DNA from 3 places in the Fulvivirga ligni genome. Region 2 is predicted to be linked to each of the others. Evidence: riboswitches for the same ligand, from Rfam matches in the RefSeq annotation. Region 2 holds a riboswitch; each other region holds the start of a gene.
The links. A riboswitch is a leader RNA that binds a small molecule or an ion and turns the genes downstream of it on or off. The one in region 2 is predicted to bind cobalamin.
Positions count from the first base shown of each region.

Region 1: another riboswitch for cobalamin. It lies ahead of metE (5-methyltetrahydropteroyltriglutamate--homocysteine S-methyltransferase); the one in region 2 lies ahead of LVD16_RS00565 (TonB-dependent receptor).
Region 3: another riboswitch for cobalamin. It lies ahead of LVD16_RS12535 (bifunctional adenosylcobinamide kinase/adenosylcobinamide-phosphate guanylyltransferase); the one in region 2 lies ahead of LVD16_RS00565 (TonB-dependent receptor).

Region 1 is NZ_CP089979.1:5,291,008-5,293,274, reverse strand. It holds gene LVD16_RS22345 (mechanosensitive ion channel family protein) at 1-930, shown strand, start outside; cobalamin riboswitch at 996-1,184, shown strand; gene metE (5-methyltetrahydropteroyltriglutamate--homocysteine S-methyltransferase) at 1,361-2,267, shown strand, end outside.
Region 2 is NZ_CP089979.1:113,625-115,891, reverse strand. It holds gene LVD16_RS00570 (ABC transporter substrate-binding protein) at 1-1,048, opposite strand, end outside; cobalamin riboswitch at 1,145-1,354, shown strand; gene LVD16_RS00565 (TonB-dependent receptor) at 1,484-2,267, shown strand, end outside.
Region 3 is NZ_CP089979.1:2,926,165-2,928,431, reverse strand. It holds gene cobT (nicotinate-nucleotide--dimethylbenzimidazole phosphoribosyltransferase) at 1-535, opposite strand, end outside; gene LVD16_RS12535 (bifunctional adenosylcobinamide kinase/adenosylcobinamide-phosphate guanylyltransferase) at 537-1,040, opposite strand; cobalamin riboswitch at 1,183-1,367, opposite strand; gene LVD16_RS12530 (DUF2255 family protein) at 1,476-1,853, opposite strand; gene LVD16_RS12525 (tautomerase family protein) at 1,929-2,156, opposite strand; gene LVD16_RS12520 ((R)-mandelonitrile lyase) at 2,221-2,267, opposite strand, start outside.

The sequences.
Region 1 (2,267 bases), 1.3 Mb from region 2:
TTTTGGGCTGCGGTACTACTATTGGTATGGAGAATTGCTGACTTTATCACCCGTTTTAGTGAAGATAGAATGAGTCTGAGGGGGAATCTGGCAGCGGTAAGTGCTATTATGTTCTTAAGAAGAGCATTCTATATTGCCATAATTATTACAGGTATCATACTCACGCTTAGTACTTTAGGGTTTGATATCACCACATGGTTGGCAGCGTTAGGCATTGGAGGTATAGCCATAGCCTTGGGAGCTCAAAAAACGGTGGAAAATTTCGTAGGTAGTGTCACCCTCGTTCTGGACAGACCAATAAGAGTAGGAGACTTCTGTAAGGTGTCCGATACTACAGGTACCGTGGAGCAGATTGGCATGCGCTCTACAAAGATCAGAACGCTTGATAGAACTATTGTCACTATTCCTAATGGTGAGTTTTCATCATTAAAAATTGAAAATTACACCCAGCGAGATATGTTTTGGTTTCACCCTGTACTTTCTATGAGGTATGAAACTACACCCGATCAGATGCGATACCTGTTGGTGGAAATTAGAAAATTGCTTTACGCTCATTCCAGAGTAGAGCCAGATCCTGCCAGAATCAGATTTACCGGATTTGGAGCCGATTCATTGCCGCTTGAAATTTTTGCTTATGTGAAAGCAGTTGATTTCAATGAATTCCTGGGAATTAAGGAGGATTTGTTGCTCCGTATTATGGATATTGTTGAGGAGAGTGGTACTGGATTTGCCTTCCCGTCACAGACAATCTATATGGCTAAGGATGAGGGTGTTTCACCTGAAAAAGCAGAGAAAATTAAAGCCAAAGTGGATGAATGGCGCAAGCAGGGGATCATGGAAATACCTGCATTTGATCCGGAAACCATTGACGCTTTAAAGGGAAGCATAGAGTTTCCTCCGGAAGGCTCTAGCCAGAGAGAAAAAGAGTAATAACTCAGCGAGGTGCTAATTAGAAAAGAAATATTTACATTTACACCAGTAAAGTTCTTTACGTAATTTCATCAAACGGAAAAGGTTGCACTTAACGTGGATTAATAGGGAATCTGGTGAGAACCCAGAGCTGTCGCGCAACTGTATTTAACCTAAAGGTTTTTATCCTTGTGTTCCACTGTTCTGAATTTAGAATGGGAAGGACGATAAAAGCTGTTATAAGTCAGGAGACCTGCCTGTTCCGCTATGACTTTGCTTTCGCGATCTGAAGCTCTATGTCAGGTATGATGCTATGGTTATTGTACAGGCAAAGTGCGTCTTTTTCAATGATCTATAGCTTCTCACTTCTCATATATCCTCAGTCCTAAAAGCAAGGACGAAATTCTGCAAACGAACTTTTAGAAATCATTTTTTACTAAAAGTTATCACAATGCAAACACACATTCTTGGTTACCCGCGTATTGGTAGCCAGCGTGAACTGAAAAAGGCCTCTGAAAATTATTGGGCCGACAAAATTACCTTAAAAGAGCTGCTGGAAACGGCTGCTAGTATAAGAAAAGGTAATTGGGAGCTCCAGCGTGCAGCTGGAATAAACCTCATTCCTTCTAATGATTTTTCTTTCTATGATCAGGTACTAGACATGACCATGGTGGTAAATGCCATACCTGAAAGATATCATGACGTAATTCTAAAAGAAGGTAAAACTGAACTTGACCTCTACTTTGCCATGGCCAGAGGCTACCAGAAAAATGGCCTGGATATCACAGCCATGGAAATGACCAAATGGTTCGATACCAATTACCATTACATAGTTCCGGAATTCACTAAAAATCAGAAGTTTAAGCTGTTTTCTTCGAAGATTATTGATGAGTTTAAAGAGGCAAAAAGAGAAGGGATAATCACCAAACCGGTGATCATAGGGCCTGTTTCTTTCCTGCTATTGGGAAAAGAAAAAGGAGAGGATTTTAACAGGCTTGATTTAATAGATAGTCTATTGCCCGTTTATCTGGAGTTATTAACTCAATTAGTAGCGCAAGGTGCCGAATGGATTCAGTTTGACGAACCATATTTGGCTTTGGATATCGATGAGCAGGCTAAGGCAACCTATGCAAAAGTTTACAAGGCCATCCATCAGCACTTTCCTAAGTTAAACACCTTGGTAGCCACTTACTTTGAAGGCTTAAGGAGCAATGTAGACCTAGCAGTGTCGTTGCCGGTAAAAGCGCTTCATATCGATTTGGTAAGAGCACCAGAGCAATTAATCTCTGTATTGCATAAAGCACCTATAGACCTTACCATTTCTTTAGGAGTGGTAGATGGTAGAAACATTTGGAAAA
Region 2 (2,267 bases):
CAGCCTCAAAGTAATCATTGCCGCCGTTTTCGTTAATGCGTTTGATATAGGCATATACTTCACCTTCCTTGAAGGCCTTAAACTGAGCATATCTTTCGTTGGACTGTAAAAGCTCTTGAAGGCTTTTATACTGAGCTGCTCCAATCCACTTATCTGCTTCTGCGGCCTTGTCATAAACCGCTTCAAAGGCCATAGACATGCTGCCTGAGCTGCTGTCATTAGCCCATAAGTAGTTGACTCCGGCCTCGTCTAGAAGTTTTGCTGGCCAGCTTTCACCACCAGGTACATACCATACATCGTTATAAACAACACCTGTAAAGGCTGTCGGTTTATTTTCTGTGGTTTTTACCTTTTCTTTTACGGCTAAATAGGCTGATTTAATCTCTTTATATTTTTGCTCAGCTAGCTCTTGTTTGTTGAAAAATGCCCCAATAAATTTTACCCATTCAGCGCGGCCCAGAGGCGTTTTTTCTAAATAAGCCGCTTGCAAAATTACAGGTATTCCTAGCCTGTTTACCTGCTCCAAATCTTGAGAATTACCATTCAACGTATAACCAAAAACAGCTTCCGGCTCCAGCGAAGTTAAAGTTTCCATGTTCAGCTTGCTATCCATTCCCAGCTCCTGAATGTTGCCTGACTTTACCCGTTGGTTAATCTTTTCAGAGGATATGAATTTTGTGCTGGGAAAACCTACTAATGCGTCTATCTCATTCAGCATTTCAATAGCTGGCAGGTGAACCGTAGCCGTGCAAACCATTCTTTCTACCGGAGTTCTTATGATAATGATATCTTCATCATGATCTGGAACAGTATCTGTTTTCGGCACCAATAAATATTTGGTGGAGGTTGGTGCACCTTTGTATGATTGGGGTACTTCAATGTAGGTATTATTGCCTTGTTTCCACATAGAAAAATTGACTGCATCTTCTATCAATATTTCCTGTTTTTCTGCTATTTCAAGGTTTTCAGAGCTGTTGTTTTGAGGTTTCTGCTCGCAAGAAACAAGGGCAAAGCAGAGTGTCAGAAATAGGGCAATAAAGCGATTCATAGTTAAATAAGCATGGGTTGATCATGGCAAACATACATTTTTATGAATTTAATGTGCAACTGTTAGCAGTATGTTGGTTTAAATAAATCTTTAGCTACCTTTGCAGTGAATTGTGGTTTGTTACCTCTTTCTGAAGGTGTAGCAATTAAAAGGGAATCCGGTGATTCTGAGAAAAATCCGGAGCTGTCCCCGCAACTGTAAGCTCGTAGAATTCATCATTCAATTCAAGAGCCACTGTCTAGAAATAGATGGGAAGGCCGATGATGAAGAGCAAGCCAGGAGACCTGCCATCATTCTTTTACTAAGAAGCTTTCGGGAGTTATGGCTTCAGGCAGATGACCCATTACATTTTCTGGTGCACCTTCCTGTTCCGTATTTAAAAAGCTTCATGAATAATGGTTTATGAAGACACTCTTTAGTTGTATCCTTTTTTTTATGACAAGCATGAGTTTGCTCTATGCCCAGGATAGCCTGGCGGTAAAGCAGCTCCATGGTATTGAAATACAGGATAAAAGAATTGAAGATTTCCAGACGGGTGAGAAAATAGATGCTGTAAGCCCGGAATATATCAATGGTCTGCAAGGTGGTAGTGCTGCCGAATTGCTTATGAAAACAGGCGGGGTAAATGTTCGCTCTTACGGAATTAGCGGCCTTTCTACACCGTCATTGCGAGGAACAGGAAGTAGCCATACCGCAGTTATTTGGGAGGGCTTAAATTTACAAAGCCCTATGAACGGATCTTTAGATCTTACCCTTGTTCCCGTTTCGTTTATCAGTAATCTATCTATTCAGTACGGAGCTGCAGGCACCACCATGGGGTCTGGAGCGCTGGGTGGCGCCATCCATATGAGTAGCAACTCCAATATTTCTCATGGTTTTGGTGCCGGGTTATTTCAGCAGACAGGAAGCTTTGGTAAAAGTTATACTGGGTTGAACGTCTCCTACGGATCAGGGAAAAGCGAGGTAAGTGTAAAGGGCTTTTTGCATCACTCGGATAATGATTTTCAATATTTTAATCGCTTTTCCAATAAAGAAGAAACACAGGAGAATTCAGAAATTGATCAGCATGGTGTATTGGCGGAGTGGCGTTATCAGATCAAGGATAATCAAAGGATTTCCGCAAAATATTGGTATCAGTTTAACAATGTTAACCTACCTAGGCCAGCTTCTGCGGGTGGAGAAGCCGTTGAAAATCAGCAAGATGAATTTCATAGAGCGG
Region 3 (2,267 bases), 2.8 Mb from region 2:
TACCTATCCCCATTTCTCCAAAACCGAAAACATTCACGCCAACGTTATGCAGATCATTTACTATTTCTGCACCTTTTACTAATCCCTGTTCTGCAATGTGTAGATCCATGGCATTTCCATAACGATAATCTTTAGTGCCATTTCCTAATTTAGCATGAACTAAGGGTAAGGATCTATCAAAGCTATGATTAACTCCAGCATCAACTATCTGAACATTCATACCTGCAGATCTGGCAAGCACATTAATTGCCGCTCCGCCTTGCAGAAAATTCATCACCATTTGATATGTAACTTCTTGTGGGTAAGGATTTACTACTCCAGATTTCGCAATACCATGATCACCGGCAAAAACTACTACTGTCGGTTTCTTTAACGATGGACTCAAATTCCGTTGTATTCGAGCCACCCTAAATGCAATTTCCTCAATAACACCAAGAGCCCCCACTGGCTTAGTCTTCTGATTAATCTTACTCCAGATAGCCTCGTCTAAATCCTGAGGTACTGGTTCGATAGCCCAATTGCTCTTGTTTATCATGTTACTTAAGTTTTAACGGCAGGCCTGACACCATAAAAACGGCCTCATCTGCCTTATTTGCTATAAATTGATTCATCCAGCCTTGTAACTCGGTGAATTTACGTCCTACCTCTGTTTGCGCATGTATACCCATACCTATTTCATTAGAAATGATAATTAGTGTACAATCTTGCTCAAACAGTTGTTTCAATTCTGCTTTACCACTTTCTAAACAGGCCTCAACATCGTACTTAAGATCTGAATACCAATTAGTTAACCATAGAGTAACACAGTCCACCACCACCACTTTCTCATGAAGATCAATAGCACCAATATGCTTTTCTTCCTCAATATTTTCCCATCGTTCATCACGATCACTTTGGTGCCTCTTTACCCTCTTTTCAAAATCAGCATCCCAATTACGGGAGGTAGCAAGATAAACAGGATTATCTGAAAGGCTTAAAGCCAGATTCTGCGCATAGCTACTCTTGCCAGAGCGCTCTCCACCAGATATATAATAGATCATTTTTAATCAATTCATGATTTATCAATAAATGCTCTGTGGAATGGCTTATTTGAATAAATATGAACATAAGGCCTTGCGCATTATTAAAAGGCGCAACGCTAACGATTGATGTAATTCATATCTGACCTTTCCACCGAAAGTCTTTATACATTATGCGAAGGGCAGGTTTTCTGGCTTACTCCACTACTCTCCGCCTTCCCATTAAATATAACAGTGACTTGTTTGAAAGTAGCCTTTAAGAGCATACAGCTACGGGGATAGCTCCGGACTCACACCGGATTCCCTTTTAATTTCCCATAAAGGAAAACCATTGCATGGCGCAATGATATTGATTTAAACTTTGGAAATGCTATGATTCCAGAATAATTAAAAAGAAAGGTCTAAAGACCTGTTTATCCAGGTGATTGAATAATCCTAGATGGGTGTCAACAATAATTATATTACTTCTATAGTAGCTGCCTTTGCCCTACTACTCATCATAGAATTCAGATATGAACTATTATGATATTTCTCTCGGTAAGCCTGATCAATTTTATCATTCAACTCATCGTCTTTAACAGACTGAAACCGCACATTTTTTTCTAGGCCAGCACCTGTAATCTTACCTGCTTTTTGAGCTAAGGCCGATTGATACCATCTACCGGATACACCACTATACGCTCTTACAAACAACCTATTTTCAACACTCACAGACCAAATCCAGGTGAGAGTACCGTAAGTTTCACCATCTGAGTAATAAGGGGCAATTTTAAAATCATCTTTAGAAGCAACCTCCCTAATCTCTTCTACATTTAAGCCTTGTATATTATTCATTAATAAAAGATTTAAAACTCACAGGCATTCATAAATCATGAATGCCTGTGAGCATATTTATGACCAAAACTGGCATCACATTTCGTTTCCCGGATATTTATATAGCAAATTCTTATTTCCCAGAATCTGTTTAGGATAAACATCACCCTTCCACTGATCCAAGGTAAAATCTTCAATAGAGACTGAGAATGACTCCTCACCATAATGAAGTATCTCCATAGCGGTTTTCACCAAAGCATCAGATAGTTCTTTCTTCTGTTCTTCGGTTTTCCCTTCCAATAATTTTATCTGTAAATGAGGCATTATATTATGACTTATACTGCTCATCAGTCACCTTTTCCATCCAGGTAACTACCTCTCCATCAACTTATTCCTGAATAGCTATGTGACTCATCGCCTTACCAGCTGAGGCTC